DNA from 4 places in the Rummeliibacillus sp. SL167 genome. Region 4 is predicted to be linked to each of the others. Evidence: riboswitches for the same ligand, from Rfam matches in the RefSeq annotation. Region 4 holds a riboswitch; each other region holds the start of a gene.
What was found. Region 4 has a riboswitch for S-adenosylmethionine ahead of FEZ13_RS12125 (methionine ABC transporter ATP-binding protein). Riboswitches for the same ligand answer to the same signal wherever they lie in the genome.

Region 1: it holds a riboswitch for S-adenosylmethionine, as region 4 does, so the genes downstream of both, FEZ13_RS06295 (methionine biosynthesis PLP-dependent protein) here and FEZ13_RS12125 (methionine ABC transporter ATP-binding protein) in region 4, are expected to answer to the same signal.
Region 2: it holds a riboswitch for S-adenosylmethionine, as region 4 does, so the genes downstream of both, metA (homoserine O-acetyltransferase MetA) here and FEZ13_RS12125 (methionine ABC transporter ATP-binding protein) in region 4, are expected to answer to the same signal.
Region 3: it holds a riboswitch for S-adenosylmethionine, as region 4 does, so the genes downstream of both, FEZ13_RS15665 (methionine ABC transporter ATP-binding protein) here and FEZ13_RS12125 (methionine ABC transporter ATP-binding protein) in region 4, are expected to answer to the same signal.

Annotation. Positions count from the first base shown of each region.
Region 1 covers NZ_VCBM01000001.1:1,403,301-1,407,521, forward strand. Annotated here, with positions in the region: gene FEZ13_RS06285 (YozE family protein) at 1-136, opposite strand, end outside; gene FEZ13_RS06290 (SH3 domain-containing protein) at 694-1,479, shown strand; SAM riboswitch class I at 2,037-2,139, shown strand; gene FEZ13_RS06295 (methionine biosynthesis PLP-dependent protein) at 2,212-3,345, shown strand; gene metC (cystathionine beta-lyase) at 3,329-4,221, shown strand, end outside.
Region 2 covers NZ_VCBM01000001.1:1,071,853-1,076,073, reverse strand. Annotated here, with positions in the region: gene FEZ13_RS04850 (hypothetical protein) at 779-1,228, shown strand; SAM riboswitch class I at 1,680-1,789, shown strand; gene metA (homoserine O-acetyltransferase MetA) at 1,922-2,830, shown strand; tRNA gene FEZ13_RS04840 (tRNA-Lys) at 3,029-3,102, opposite strand; gene FEZ13_RS04835 (HAD family hydrolase) at 3,407-4,066, opposite strand.
Region 3 covers NZ_VCBM01000004.1:73,922-78,142, forward strand. Annotated here, with positions in the region: gene FEZ13_RS15655 (MetQ/NlpA family ABC transporter substrate-binding protein) at 103-945, opposite strand; gene FEZ13_RS15660 (methionine ABC transporter permease) at 1,004-1,672, opposite strand; gene FEZ13_RS15665 (methionine ABC transporter ATP-binding protein) at 1,662-2,690, opposite strand; SAM riboswitch class I at 3,070-3,174, opposite strand; gene FEZ13_RS15670 (thioredoxin family protein) at 3,231-3,539, opposite strand; gene FEZ13_RS15675 (toprim domain-containing protein) at 3,553-3,894, opposite strand.
Region 4 covers NZ_VCBM01000002.1:145,767-149,987, reverse strand. Annotated here, with positions in the region: gene FEZ13_RS12130 (methionine ABC transporter permease) at 1-591, opposite strand, end outside; gene FEZ13_RS12125 (methionine ABC transporter ATP-binding protein) at 581-1,594, opposite strand; SAM riboswitch class I at 1,719-1,818, opposite strand; gene FEZ13_RS12120 (carbon-nitrogen family hydrolase) at 1,969-2,766, opposite strand; gene FEZ13_RS12115 (pyridoxal phosphate-dependent aminotransferase) at 2,930-4,105, shown strand.

The DNA of each region.
Region 1 (4,221 bases), on a different contig from region 4:
CATACCTTGAAATTATTTGGAAATCCTCTTCTTGTTTTGGAAAACTATGATCATGAAAAGCCGCTTCCGCAAAAGCCGCCTTTTCGTCTTTTCCACCTCTATACGTTAATACAAAATGATAAAATGATGGTTTCATATTGATCCTACCCTTTTCATTATATAGTACATTCTAATCGTTGTAACAGAAAACAATAGCTAATAATTGTCCAATGCTTCTCATTTTTTAAACAATTATACCACGATAGATCCTATAAGTTCTTTGTTATTATCACTCTCTCACAAAACAGACCTTCTCACAATGATGGATTTTCATCCTCCACAAAGTATTCGTAAAACCAATCAGGCTTTTACAGGAAGTTGACCACACTACCCTCTTGTTTTTTACTGAAGTCTTTGAATCACAGGATTTTTCTGACCGTTACTGTGAAGTAAAAAAGATTGATTTGTTGAATAGCATTAGGCTATTGAAAAAACATTCCATCGAATCCTGATGAAAATCCCCCCTAGGAATGGATAATTTATAAGCTTAAGTTGGTAGAAATTTTAGTATCTCTCCAAAGTTTTCTTATTTTTTTGATACGGGCAACCTTCCTACTGCTGCATCGTTCTATAAAACGGTTGCAAAATGATATTAATATAGAATTATAGGCATCACTTACTAAGCTTTATCATACATATGAGGAGATGGTACAAATGAAAATAGTAAAGGTTTTACTATCTTTCATGGTCACATTTGGAACTTTGACTTTCTTTATTTTTTCAACCAATAGTGACGCAGCAACAACAAATACAGTAAAGGCAAAAGTAGCAAATAGCGTATACGTTCACCTGGAGCCTTCAGCTAATGCGAAAAGAATCGGTACGCTTTGGAAAGGCGATAAAGTCGTTGTATATAGCCAATCCAAAACAGGTTGGGCTAAAATTAAGTTTCATAAAAAAACAGCTTATGTATATTCGTCATACTTAATATTCAGCCCAAAAACATCTTCACCTAAAAATTCAGATAATAAAACAAACACTCCAAAACAGAATACTGGCCAAAAAACATCCTATCGTCCGGTAACGACGAATATCTACTACTATATTGAAAATGGTCAAAAAGGTAAAATGTTTTCTAGTAACAAACGTAATTCAACAGGTTGGACCTATTGGTACAAAAAAACAAGTACTGCCCCAAAACAAATCATTTTAATTCGTGAATCTTCTAATGGTTTAGATTACAAATTTGCGAAAATCGGTACTGTTCGTCAAATCATTTATCCTTTTACAAAAAATCAAGTATTTAAAACAAACCACAAAAGTTACAAAGTCGTTTCTATTTCAAATAAATTCACCGTAAAAGCAGGTACATTTAAATCTGTTGTTGGCATTAAAGGAGCTGATGGCTCGATCACTTATTACGCTCCAAATGCTGGGGCAATCAAAATAGTAAAAAACAAAAAAGTCATTTATGAAGTTACAAAAATTATATCTAAATAAATCAATTTCATAAATCATTTTCTTCTTAAAAAATACGAACATTTAAGAATAACTAATTTTGATAATTGTGTAGCGGAAGACGGCGACTCCTCGATTAGGCTTGCGCATTTCCTTCGTGCGGTGTAAGTTCAGGGAGGCTTATTCAAAGTCCTACGGGAAAAGCTTGAGCTGAAAGCCCCGCAGGAACAATTTAAGGGACAAAGCCTAAGTTCGCCACATCCTGTGGCAACGGCTTTGGGGTCAACATCGTGTCGACCCGAGGAGATTGAAGCCAAGCCCGTGGAAAGCGCCGTCTGGAGTGGAACAAAAACTTCTGAACATTAATGTTCATGCTGATTAGAAATGTTCGTGTTTTTCATCTAGATTTTGCATTATGAAATTGATTCAAATAATTAAAAAAGAACAAAAAAATTTTTTAGTAACTTTTTTATCATTTAAAACAGAAAGCTCTCACCACTAAAAAATTAGGACTCTAAATTTTTAATTACCCTATTGCATAGTTTTTCCTAAAGTGTTACTATTTCATTAATTCATTTTTTCTAACAATTGAATATTGTTTCTTATCCAGAGAGATGGAGGGACTTGGCCCTGTGAAATCTCAGCAACCACCGTTTTTGGTAAGGTGCTAATTCCAGTAGACGTATGTCTAGCAGATAAGAAGATTGACTTTGTATATTTAAGGTCCTCTTCTTAAGAGGACCTTTTTATTTTATAATAAAAAGGATGATGAACATGTCTAATAATCATATTTCCACTTGTTTAGCTCAAATCGGCACAAACACAGATCCTCTAACAGGATCCATCAATACCCCTATCTATCTTTCGACTGCATATCGTCACGCGGGACTTGATCAATCAACTGGTTATGACTATACAAGGTCCAAAAATCCAACTCGATTCGTTTTAGAAGAAGGAGTTGCAAAATTAGAAAATGGAGATGCAGGATTTGCCTGTAGTAGCGGGATGGCCGCTATTCAATTAGTACTATCCCTTTTCAAAACAGGTGATGAAATTATCTATTCAGATGACATCTATGGCGGTACTTACCGACTCGCAAGACAGTATGAAAACCAATATAAGATCAAGGCTCATTTTTCTCCATTCCAATCAATAGAAGAAGTTGAAACAATTGTTAATGAAAATACGAAAGCACTATTTATCGAATCACCTACCAACCCATTAATGCAAGAAGTGGATATCGCACAATTTGCAGAGTTTGCGAAAAAACATCATTTATTACTCATAGTGGATAACACCTTTTTGACCCCTTACTATCAACGTCCAATTGAACTCGGTGCAGATATTGTCGTGCATAGTGCCACAAAATATATCGGTGGACATAATGATGTGCTTGCTGGTCTTGTTATAGCAAAGGGAGAAGAACTCTCTGAAAGATTGCTATATAACCACAATGCATCCGGTGCAACATTGGCACCCATTGATAGTTGGCTGTTGCTCCGAGGATTAAAAACCTTACATGTTCGCATGAAACAACATACAGAAAACGCCCAAAAAATCGTTGCATACTTAGAACAAGAACCTTTAGTAAAGGATGTCCTTTATGCAGGATTAGGAGGTATGGTTTCTTTCCGCTTACAACGTTCGGAATGGGTCCCTTCTTTCCTTGAAAATTTACAGTTAATCGCATTTGCCGAAAGTCTGGGTGGTATTGAAAGCTTTATCACTTATCCTGCCACTCAAACGCATGCAGATATCCCTGAAGAAGAACGAATTGCCCGCGGAGTTGACAATTCATTGTTACGCTTTTCAGTTGGAATTGAAGAAGCTGAAGATTTAATCGCTGATTTGCAACGTGTGTTTGCTATTGTTAAAGAAGAGGTGTCCGTCCATGAGTCAACAAAATAAACAATCCATTGAAACAAACCTAATTACTGCTTCCACAAGAGGCGATTATGAACAAAAGACCGGAGCTGTCAATGTTCCTATTTATCTTTCTTCTACATTTGATCAAAAACATTTCGATTCTTTTGGGCCATATGATTATAGTCGCTCAGGAAATCCGACTCGCGATGCGCTAGAAAAAACAATTGCTGAACTAGAGGGAGGAACAAGAGGTTTTGCCTTTTCTTCAGGCATTGCAGCGATCTCCTCTGCCCTGCTTACTTTAAATGCTGGTGATCACCTCGTCGTAACGAATGAAGTGTATGGTGGTACTTATCGATTGGTAACACAAGTATTAACAAAATATGGTATATCTCATACGTTTGCAGATTTTACAAATCTACAAGAAGTGGAAGCCGCTATTCAACCGAATACTAAGATTTTATATGCTGAAACTCCTGCCAATCCACTTCTTGGTATTACAGATATTCGGGGAATTGTTTCGATTGCTAAAAGACATGGCTTGTTAACTTTTGTCGATAATACCTTTATGACCCCACTTTATCAACGACCTCTTGACCTAGGTGTCGATGTAGTATTGCATAGTGCAACAAAATTTTTGGGTGGTCATAGTGATATTATTGCTGGATTAGTTGTCACAAAAGATGAGGAACTTGGAAAACAAATTTATTTTATGCAAAATTCAATGGGGGCTATTTTGGGGGCTCAAGATTCATTTTCTTTAATACAAGGAATAAAAACACTGAATGCTCGTCTAACCCAGTCATCTCAATCAGCCATGAAGATCGCTTCTTATCTCGATCAACATGAACTGGTAGAAGAAGTTCATTATCCTGGATTGCCTCATCATCCAGGCTATGAAGTCCATGCAAGTCAGGC
Region 2 (4,221 bases), on a different contig from region 4:
TAAAATTTTCAGGACCTCCCAGCATGATAAACCTATTAGTCTAGAAGAGGCACTTTCTATGTACGCAAACAAACTGACCATCTTCCCTGTGATACTTGATCCAGACTTGTACATTATAAGTTTCATTACAGCTAACAAACTGATTAATGCGGCGGAATTTCTTTTCAATAGCTTAGAGAGAGCATCTTTAAAATCATAAGAAAGTTGAATAAGTGATGAAGCATGCTTTCATACGTGTGAAAAACACTAAGAGCTTGACTGGCGCGTTTATAAACAGGGCACGGCACAATTACGGTGGTGTTTTATATGATTGTATTAATGTAGTTCAAAAATAAAAAACACGTTTGAATTATCAAACGTGCGAAAAGGGAGTTTAAAGACGGTGTGGAGCCGTCTACTCCCATCTTTGACTAAAAGTTATTAGATTATACGTTTAATGATTCTGAAAAATTTGTTTATAAAAATATTTGATCAGCAGGGAGATGGAGTTGCTAAAAAATGGAATGAGTTGCTGAGGTTGATAAAGATATGATTGCTGAAATTGATTTACTGAAAAGGATGTTTACGTAGTAAGTGGTACCAACTTAAAGTTGGTGACCCACCACCAGCTGGATTTGGAAAACAGGAGATTAACTGGCGAAAAGGGATACCTAATCATAGCAAGATTAAGTATATACAAAAGTTTTAGCTTTAAAGGTTTAAAGTAAATGATCTTTATATTTTATTGTGTTACCATAAATTATATAATTTAACTATTTATAAATGCAGGAGTGACTGTATGATTCCCCATAAATTTTTCTTGATTCCAAATACTATAGATAAGAAATTAGTGAATGCTTTTTACCCAAGTGAAGATGATAGAGATAGTTATAATCAATATGTGATTGAAAGTTTTATAATTGATGATGATTTTATTGATTATATATATGAGCATTTAGGTGAAAATGAATTAGATGATGTACCTTGTATAAATCCAAGTAAGAGTAGCTTCCCTAAAATGGATGGGTATAGTAGATGTGGTGATAGTCTATTCATTGATGAATCTGCCGAAAAGTTAATAAAAACATTTTCATTATGGAAAGAGTTAATAGAAGATAAACCAGATGAATTCACTTTTAATAATGAATTTTTTAATAGAAGAAAGATAATGAATAATCTTGAAAAAGCTATTGATTGTTCAAAAAAATTATTAACTAAAAAATATTATATTTATCATATGGGTATTTAAAATTAATTTAATACATACTTGAATCAATTTCATAAATCATTTTCTTCTTAAAAAATACGAACATTTAAGAATAACTAATTTTGATAGTTATGGAGCGGAAGACGGCGACTCCTACGGGAAAAGCTTGAGCTGAAAGCCCCGCAGGAACGTAGTGACGAGGAGATTGAAGCCAAGCCCGTGGAAAGCGCCGTCTGGAGCGGAACAAAAATTTCTGAATATTAATGTTCATGTTGAAATGTTCGTGTTTTTCGTCTGAATTTTGCATTATGAAATTGATTTACTTATGCATGATGCAAAAAATACTTTCTTGACACCTTCTGATGTTTTAGATCATATAAAGCTGATGGTTTTAAAAAGCTTTATATATCAATGTTTATTGATTGTTTCTAATTTCGTGAAAGTTTGCAATTGTAGCATTTCCATGTTAGGATTACATTAATTACATAAAACACACTTATCAAGAGAAGCCGAGGGAAATGGCCCAGCGAAGCTTCAGCAACCTCTGCCTAGCAGAAAGGTGCTAAGTCCTACAAGACAGATGACAGTCTTGAAAGATAAGAATTGAGTGCATTTCAAACCTCTTTTCTTATCATAGAAAAGGGGTTTTCGTTTAGAGAAAATGTCTCAATACGGTAGATGAATACGTTAATGAGCGGCTTGCTGATTAATGATAGTAAAAAGGAGAGTTTATGAATGCCTATTAATATCCCTAAAGATTTGCCTGCTACAGAATTATTAAAGAAAGAGAAGATATTCGTAATGGATGAAGATCGTTCCAAAAGTCAAAATATCCGTCCGCTAAATATTGCTATTTTAAATTTAATGCCTCAAAAAGAGAAAACAGAATTGCAACTTCTTAGGCTATTAGGGAATACGCCATTACAAACGAATGTAACATTTTTAAATACAGCAACTCATGAGTCTAAAAATGTAAGTAAATCACATCTAGAAACATTTTATACAACATTCGAAGAAGTAAAACACCGTCGATTTGATGGACTAATTATTACGGGTGCGCCAATTGAGTTAATGGAATTTGAAGAAGTCGATTTTTGGGAAGAGATCAAACAAATCATGGATTGGTCCAAAACAAATGTGACATCAACTTTGCATATATGCTGGGGTGCACAAGCTGCCCTTTATCATCATTTTGGGATTGGAAAATTCCTTCTACCAGAAAAATGCTCAGGTATTTTTAAGCACACGGTAAATGATTCAACCATTAAACTATTACGAGGTTTTAATGATGTGTTTACAGCTCCACATTCACGTCATACTTCAGTTTCTCTTAAAGAAGTGGAGGCACATCCAGATTTAGTGGTACTATCTTCTTCAGATGAGGCAGGGCTTTTTATAGCGATTTCAAAGGATGAAAGATTTATCATGGTAACGGGTCACTTAGAATATGACGCCTGCACGTTAAAAGAAGAATATGAGAGAGATGTAGCAAAGGGGTTAGATGTTCCTATTCCAAAACATTATTTCCCAAATGATGATCCATCAAAAACACCTTTAAATACTTGGCGTGCACATACACATCTATTATTTTCAAACTGGTTAAATTATTATGTATACCAAGAAACACCTTATGAATGGGAATGAAGGTAATGGTAAAAAATCCGTTGTAAGTTATTCGATTTCTTACAGCGGTATTTTTATGTTCTATTTTAATATCTAAAGAATTAGAGCTAACATTGATGAAAAAGATTGTGTTGAAGAGGATATGGGAGATGGTTAAGCTTATTTCTGCATGAATGAGAAACAAAAGGACATCATCGAATGGATGATGTCCTTCCAGTATGGGCGTAGTGGGGGTCGAACCCACAACCCCCTGATTAAGAGTCAGGTGCGCTAGCCAATTGCGCCATACGCCCTTTGTTTTAAGACATTAACTATCATATCACTATATTTATATAATGTAAAGGGATTAGCTATTTTTTTCACATATTAATTGGTAGGAAGTAGTTCATATTTCAAGATTCAAATCAATAGGTGGGGGAAAACGCCTTGATAAGCTTGTTTTGTTCGATTGGCATATTGTGATGAATAGAAAACACGTAGTGAAATCTAACAACAAATAATCCGTTCAAACGAATATCAAATCTTTTAAAGGTTGCTATGTAAATACTTCAATAACAAGTATCACTAGAATATCCAACAATGTGAACTTCTAAATTGTTATAACCATAATTCTTCTAACATGGCTAATTGGTTTACTTCATCAACTAAAAATGTTGATCGTTCCTCCTGTAAAGCTTCTTTGCTATGGCTTCCCCATGTTACTCCACATGAAAAAACATTTGCGGATTTCGCCATTTGCAAATCGAAAATAGTATCACCGATCATTACCGTTTCATCTGCATTTAATTGATAAAAATCCATTAGTTTTAAAATACCTTCTGGATGAGGCTTATAATGTGTCACTTTATCAGAACCAATAATATCTTTAAAATATGTATTGATATTGAGTGTTTGTAAGTTACGAAGAAGTACATCCGACTTTTTGCTTGATACAACAAAAAGCTGCTTACCGCTTGAGGCTATACTTTCTAATACATTTGGTATATTTGGAAATGTAGAGAGCGTTTTATTCTCTAAATTCTTGTAGGCTTGTCGGAAGATAGTAAGCAATTTTTCAAACGATTCATCCGTGAAACCTGTAGTTGCCATTTTTTTAAAGGATACTTCAATGGGAACACCCATATAATATTCAATCTGTTTTTCGCTCGGTTTCTTTAAACCAAATTCGATAAAAGCTTGTTGCGTGGCTAGTACACTACATTGCCTTGAATCTGCAAGTGTGCCATCAAAGTCAAAAATTAGATTTTTAATCTGCATGCTTCAACCTCTCTTTTTCTTATTGATGATTGATTGAATAAAGTATATCATATGACGTTCTATCTTTGGCTTTTTATGAGAAAATATTTACAAATATATAGAACGTTTCTGTAGCATGAAAAAGAAAAGGACACCATCTCAATAGATGATGTCCT
Region 3 (4,221 bases), on a different contig from region 4:
ATACAAATCACTGCCTAGAAAAGTCTTTTGTTTCAAACTTCACTAACACATAGAAGAAAATGAACACCACTATGTGAAATTTTATTTTGCTTATGCTATTAATTATTTAGATACTGGTACTACTGAACCTTTCCATTCTTCATTGATAAAATCTTGAATTTCTTTTGAATGTAATACGTCTACTAATTTTTTCACTGCTTCATTATCTTTGTTTTCTTTCTTCACAGCTATAACATTCACATATGGAGAATCTTTATCTTCAAGAGCAATTGCATCTTTTGTTGGGACTAACCCAGCATCGATTGCGAAGTTAGAGTTGATAACAACTGCATCTCCTTCTTTGTTTTCGTACATTTGTACTAACATTTCAGGGGCAGTTTTTGTATCGATTTTTATGTTTTTAGGATTTTTAGCAATATCTTTGATTTCAGCTGATGCTTTATCAACGCCATCTTTCAATGTGATTAAACCTTTAGCTTCTAATAATGTCAAAATACGACCTTGGTCAGCTACAGAATTACTGATAAGAATAGTTGCACCCTTTGGAAGATCATCTAGAGTTTTATATTTTTTAGAATAAATACCGATTGGTTCAATATGAATACCTCCAGCATTTACAAAGTCATATCCATTATCTTTAATTTGTTGTTCAAGATAAGGAATGTGTTGGAAATAGTTTGCATCTAAATCACCAGAATCAAGATCTTTGTTTGGTAATACATAATCTTGATATTTTTCGATTTGTAAGTCAACGCCCTCTTTTTTAAGAATTGGTTGCGCTTTTTTAAGAATGACAGCATGTGGTGTATTAGAAGCACCTACTACCAATTTTGTTTCTTTTGCATCTTTTTTTGAATCGTCAGAAGCAGATTTATCATTGCTTCCGCAAGCTGCTAAACTTAATGCTAGTGAAGCTGTTAGGATTCCTGCTATTAGTTTCTTCATAAAATAACCTCTTTTCTATTTTTTCTCTATGTGAACGTTGAAACAACGTATACACCAATTATCGTTTATCCGTTTTCGATGTGATGAAATCCCCGATAAATTGAATGATAAATACAATGATTAACACTAATATGGTAGCGACCAAGGTTACATCGTTACGACTACGTTGAAACCCATCCATAAATGCCAAATTGCCTAAACCACCTGCACCGATTACGCCTGCCATTGCGGTGTAGCCAACTAATGCTACCGCAGTGACCGTAATACCAGAGATTAGAGCTGGCAGAGATTCTGGTATTAAAACTTTCCAAATGATTGTCCAAGTTTTTGCCCCCATCGAGCGAGCGGCTTCAATAACACCCTTATCGATCTCACGCAAAGCAATCAGAACCATCCGAGCATAAAAAGGTGCGGCACCGATAATCAAAGCTGGTAAAGCTGCATTGGCACCACGAATAGTACCTAATAAGAATTTTGTAAATGGAATTAAAAGAATAACTAAAATGATAAATGGAATAGATCGGAAAATGTTAACAAATGAACCTGTTAATACATTGACAATCTTATTCGCCCAAAGCTGTGTTGGACTTGTTAAAAACAATACAATCCCAAGAACTAGTCCTAAAATAAATGTAAGAAGTGTGGAAACAGCTGTCATATAGATGGTTTCTCTAGTAGCTTCCCACATCATTTCCCAATCGACATTCGGAAAGAGATCATTCAGCATTATTGATCACCTCCGATTTAATGCCTTGTATATCTAAATATTGAATAGCTTTCGCTACATGATCTGTATCGCCAACAATCCGGACAATTAATGTACCATAAGGTCCGCTCTTCGTAGGTGAGATATTGCCGTGAACAATATTCACGTCAACATTGAACTCACGTATTAGTTGTGAAATAACAGGTTGTTCTGTTTTAGAACCTACAAAGAATAACTTAATCAGTTGATCATTTGGATAATCTTCCAGCATTTGTGAAATAGATTCTTTATGTCCTGCTGTTTCCGTTACTTGGGAAACAAATTTTTGGGTGATTTCTGCTTTTGGAGATTGGAAAACTTCGAGAACATTTCCACGTTCCACAATCTTTCCTGCTTCCATTACTGCAACGCGATGGCAAATCTTACGAATGACATGCATTTCATGAGTGATTAATACAATGGTTAACCCCAGTTTTTCATTGATACTTACAAGTAAATCTAAAATTGCATCCGTCGTTTCTGGATCAAGAGCTGACGTAGCCTCATCACAGAGCAATACTTCTGGATCATTGGCCAATGCTCGAGCAATCCCCACCCGTTGTTTTTGACCACCAGAGAGTTGAGATGGATAAGATTTTTCTCTTCCTTTCAAACCAACTAGCTCGATTAGTTCAAGCACCCGTTTTTGACGTTCTGCTTTGCTAATACCCGCAATCTCTAATGGAAAGGCTATATTTTCTTCTACTGTTCTTGACCATAATAAGTTGAAATGTTGGAAGATCATACTTATTTTATGACGAGCATTTCGAAGTTCTTTTCCTCTTATCGCTGAAATGTTTTGTCCGTTTACAATAACTTTCCCTGATGTAGGTTTTTCTAAACCGTTGAGTAATCGGATCATTGTACTTTTCCCAGCGCCGCTATAACCGATAATGCCAAAAATCTCGCCATCATTTATTGATAAGTTAACATCATTAACTGCAGTAAGATACCCATTAGCGGTTTTGTATTTTTTTACGACATTTTCTAACTGAATCATTATCAAAACCACCTTCTATTTTTAAGCGACTGACATGTGAATGTAACTATACATTTGTTTGTCGAATTAGAAAAACTATTTCATTCTTAACCTTGTCCATATTTAATATATTGCTGATATTCCTCAACAGCCCGCTTGCTCCTGCGGTTACTCGTCGCAGAAAGAATTTGCTCCTGCGGTTACTCGTCGCAGAAAAAACATGCTCCTGAGACCGCTTATTGCAGAAATGGCTTCACCGTAAGATCTATACAATTTCTTGCAAGAAGTCGCTACCTTTCACTCAAGTATGAGTGTATCAGCAATGTTCTATGTAGGAGTCCAAAATAAAAACCCTTCTGCAAGACTAACAGAAGGGTTCACGTGCAATTACGAAACCGTTCTCTCATCTCCCAAAGTTGTTCACTTTGCGTGAATTGGCACCATATCACATTGTGACGGTTGCCGGGCTTCATAGGGCACTTCCCTCCACCACTCTAAATAAGACAACGTAAATAATTATTTAATTTATGTCTGTTACTTTACCACTCTATGTTAGCATCGTCAATCTTTTTTCTGAAATTTATCAAATAAATATAAAACAGATCGGAATGCATAAATTTTATCTTCTATTTCCCCATTTTTTGCAATCAATAAACACGGAACACTTTCAATCTCATAATCAATAGCTATCTGTTTAATATAATTGATATTTGCTTTTCCTATTGGAACATCTGGAAAAGTTTCTTCTATTATTGCCATCATTTTAGATGCAATTTTACATGTACCACACATCGGGGTATATAAATAGAAAGCGCATAATGATTGGCTTTCCTTTGTACTCTCCCATTGTTCAATAGACCATTCTTGCATGATATGTCATTCCTTATTCTATAAGATAAGCTGGGTTTACTTTAAAATTCGCAGCTAATAATATTCTAGCTAAATATTTTCTCGGTGTCGCTTCAACTTGTTTATATAAAGTACGCGTTCGTAAAAAGTATGCTTCTGGATATTCTTTTTTCATCAAAGCTCGTAAACAATCACCTGAATAATCTTCATCAAAAAAAGCATACAAATCATATTCTTCATAGGGGTAAATCAGTTCTTCAAGGTTACTTGCGCTAATAGTTCCATTTGTACAAAGTATCGGAATATCTTCTGCTAATAAGGGTTGAATTTGCAATTTATCTTGCCTACCTTCTACAATAAGCACTTTATCAGACATGCTAATCACTCCTTACAGTTTTGTCCCGCATAAACAGGCAGTAATCTTATAAGGGTTGCTCTCTGGAATAAAGTGAGTAACTGCCTGTATATGCCCGACTGGTTCAACTAACTCTCAATAGGCTAAGAAACACCCATTGTGACAAGTTTCACTTTGTCCCGCATAAACAGGCAGTAATCTTATAAGGGTTGCTCTCTGGAATAAAGTGAGTAACTGCCTGTATATGCCCGACTGGTTCAACTAACTCACAGTGGGCTAAGAATCGCCCACTGTGACAAGTTTCACTCAATCCAACTTGAAATTGTACATAAAAACGCCAACACAAAA
Region 4 (4,221 bases):
ATAACGGTAGTAGCCGAATCGAATGGCTAAGTCACCGATACCGCCACCACCAATAATTCCTGCCATCGCTGAAGAAGCAACTAGGCTAATAATCGTCATCGTAACCCCTTGAATCACACCTGATTTTGCCTCAGGAAGCAATACGTCTTTAATAATCATCCAACGTGTTGCCCCAACAGCAATTGATGCTTCAATGACTCCTTTATCAATTTCACGAAGAGATGTTTCAACAAGTCTTGCAAAAAATGGCGTCGATGCAACAGATAGAGAAACGCTTGCAGCAATCGGTCCTATCGTGTCACCTACTAACCATTTTGTGAATGGGAATAATGCTACTAAAAGAATAATGTATGGAATCGAGCGAATTAAATTGACGATAAAACCAACAACTATATTAATGAAACGATTCCCAAGCAGTCCTGATCTACTTGTAGAAAATAGACCTTTACTGGTGATGAACAGTAGTAACCCAAGTGGTAAACCAATCACTAAAGCGATTGATAAGGCAATGCCCACCATTAGAAGGGTCTGACCAAATGCTTTCCAAATATCTGGAAGCATGTCAGCAAAATGACTTGGATCAAATAACATGGTCTAACACCTCCACTGTTACTCCTCGACTTTCCATATAAGAAATCGAACGTTTTATATCTGCTACTTGTCCATCCAACTCCATTAGAAAAATGCCGAGTGGTTTTTCCTGAATATATTCAATCGTGCCATGAAGGAAATTACCTTGTACTTTAAATTGCTGAAGCATGTCCGAAATGACTCCTTCACCAGCTATATCACCTTTGAACAAAATTTTAACAATCTGTCCTTGGACATTTTGTAGAATCACTGATGGAATATCGAAAGATACGATACTGCTAATAAATTCTTGTGTTAACGGCTTTTCTGGATTGGCAAAGATATCATAAACAGGGCCCTCTTCTATCACTTTACCATTCTGCATAATCGCCATACGATCGCAGATTTCTTTTACAACATCCATTTCATGGGTTATAAGAATAATCGTAATACCAAGTTCACGATTAATTTTCTTTAATAGTCGTAAAATAGAGGTGGTAGTAGTTGGGTCAAGTGCTGACGTTGCTTCATCACAAAGCAATACAGATGGATTATTAGCTAATGCTCTTGCTATCCCTACACGTTGCTTTTGTCCACCACTTAATTGAGATGGAAACACATCTTTTTTATCTGTCAGTCCTACCATATTGAGCAATTCTTCAACTCGTTCATTGCGCGATTCCTTTGGTAATTTTGCAGCCTTCAGTGCAAATTCAATATTTTCACCGACTGTTTTTTGGCTGATTAAATAAAAGTGTTGGAAGATCATACCGATTTTCAAGCGTGCCTGACGAAGCTTCTCGCCCTTTAGCTTTGTTAAATCTTGTCCATCAATTAGGATTTGTCCATCCGTTGGTTGTTCCAACAAATTAATACAGCGCAATAAAGAGCTTTTTCCTGCCCCGGAATAACCAACGATACCAAATATTTCTCCATCTCTAATCGTTAAAGAAACATGATCTACACCAATTATTGATTTCTTTTTTGCTTTGTATACCTTTGATACATTTTGTATTTCCAGCACATACATCCCTCTAATCCTATCAAATTGCTATTGTATAAAATATACATAATCTATCAGTAAACTACGTATTCTTATAAAAAAAGATACACCTTTCTACTGAAAGACGTATCTTTTTATCGACATTTATTTATCTTTCAGAAATAAATTCTGTAGGAATTAGCACCTTCCCTAATGGGGGTTGCTGGACTTCATAGGGCCTTTCCCTCAGTCGCTCATGATAAATTCCATTTGTCAAGTTGTAAGTTTATGATACTCATCATATTTCCTTTTAAGCCATTTGTCAATGAATTTTAAAAATTTATATATGACTTCTATTCATCATCTGTAGAATTGTATATATTGCACCATTAAAATCCTATTCTTTCATATATAGGTTAAATATTTCTGTTTAAAATATCCTTGTATAATTCTGGGCGTCTGTCATCATACACTGGAATTTTCTTACGTACTTCATCCACTTTTGAAAAGTCCACATCGACTATGGACAATTCCTCGTCCTTCTGGCCGATCCATAACACTTCGCCCCATGGTTCAATAACCATCGATTGACCATTAAAGTTTTCTTCTTTGTGGCTGATCCGATTAACTGCAATGATAAAGCATTGATTTTCAATAGCGCGTGCTTGCAATAACACTTTCCAATGATCGATTCTTGCAGTTGGCCATTGCGCCGATACAAATAAGACTTTAGCTCCCTTTAATGCATGAAGTCGCAGCCATTCTGGAAAACGAATATCATAGCAGATCACGCCAGCTGCTGGCAAATCGCCTAATACAAAATTGTTTTGTGTCTCCCCTGCCGATAAATGCAGATGTTCATCCATTAAGCGAAATAAGTGGACTTTATCGTACTCGCCTACTAATTCACCATGATGATCAACGGTGTACATCGTATTAAAGAATCCCTTTTCTTTTTTGGTTGCTACTGAACCACCCACAAGATGAATATGGAGCTCTGATGCTAACGATTGAAGAAATTTCTTTGTTCTTTCACCATTCACATCTGCAAGTTCATCTAATTTTTCTAAAGCGTAACCCGTGTTCCACATTTCCGGTAAAATGACGAGTTCAGCCCCTTTACTTGCTGCTTGGCGAATAAATTTCTCTGCTCTTGTAAAATTTTTTTCAACATCCCCAAAAGCTACATTTAATTGAATACATCCTACTTTCATTTTTGCACCACCTATAGACATTTTCTTAAAAAGGTTATACTATTTTTACTAAATCATTTTTTTATTCTGAAAATTAAGCTTTATATTATTCTAGCTATTTCTAATTCAAATGTATAGTACAGCGTCTTAATACATTTATGAGAGACTTGGAGGGAATTATACGATGGAGTTATCTGAAAAACTACAAAATTTACCTAAACAATTTTTCGCAAACCTTGTAAGGCAAGTAAATCAAGCGGTCGCAGAAGGTCGCAATGTTATCAATCTGGGGCAGGGTAATCCTGACAAACCAACCCCAGCACATATTGTCAAAGCAATGCAAGAAGCAACGGCTAATCCAGAAACGCATAAATATTCCCCATTTCGAGGATTAACTGAATTAAAAGAAGCCATCGCTACATTTTACAAAAGAGAATACAATGTAGACATTGATCCTAATACAGAAGTGTCTATTCTTTTCGGTGCCAAGGCTGGACTTGTTGAACTGCCTTTAGCGATCCTCAATCCTGGGGATACAATGTTGTTGCCAGACCCCGGCTATCCAGATTATTTATCTGGTGTAACATTGGCAGATGTAAAATTTGAAACGATGCCACTATTAGCTGAAAATGATTTTCTTCCAGACTATCAACAGCTTTCTGAAGATGTTAAAAAAAGAGCTAAATTAATGTACTTGAACTACCCGAACAACCCAACAGGTGGTATCGCTACAAAAGAATTTTATGAAGAAACCGTCAAACTAGCAAAAGAAAATAATATAGCCGTATTGCAAGACTTTGCCTATGGTGCAATTGGCTTTGATGGCAACAAACCCATCAGTTTCCTCCAAACGGAAGGAGCAAAAGAAGTAGGCATTGAAGTTTATACGCTATCAAAAACATTTAACATGGCTGGTTGGCGTGTTGGTTTCGCCATCGGCAACGCACAAATTGTTGAAGCATTAAACCTTATACAAGATCACCTCTTTGTTAGCCTATTCCCAGCAATACAATTAGCAGCAGTTGAAGCATTAACTGGAGATCAATCTTGTGTCAAAGAACAAGTAGCTATTTATGAAAGCAGAAGAAATACTCTTATCAAAGCATGTAAAGAAGTAGGATGGCCTGTAACAGCTCCAAAGGGATCTTTCTTTGCATGGCTTCCTGTTCCAAAAGGATTCACAAGTCAACAATTTGCTGATTTTCTTTTAGAGAAAGCAGATGTCGCTGTTGCTGCTGGTAATGGTTTTGGCAAACACGGTGAAGGTTATATACGTGTAGGATTATTAGTAGATGAACAAAAATTAACAGAAGCAATCAAAAGAATTGGACAACTCAATTTATTTAAAGAAACGGTATAAAAAAATATTGGCTAATGAATGAAGACCAATATTTCTATTATCCTAATTTATTTTTACAGAAAACAGTATTTCAATGTACTAACTTTTTACTTTAGACTAAATAATCGTAAATTTAA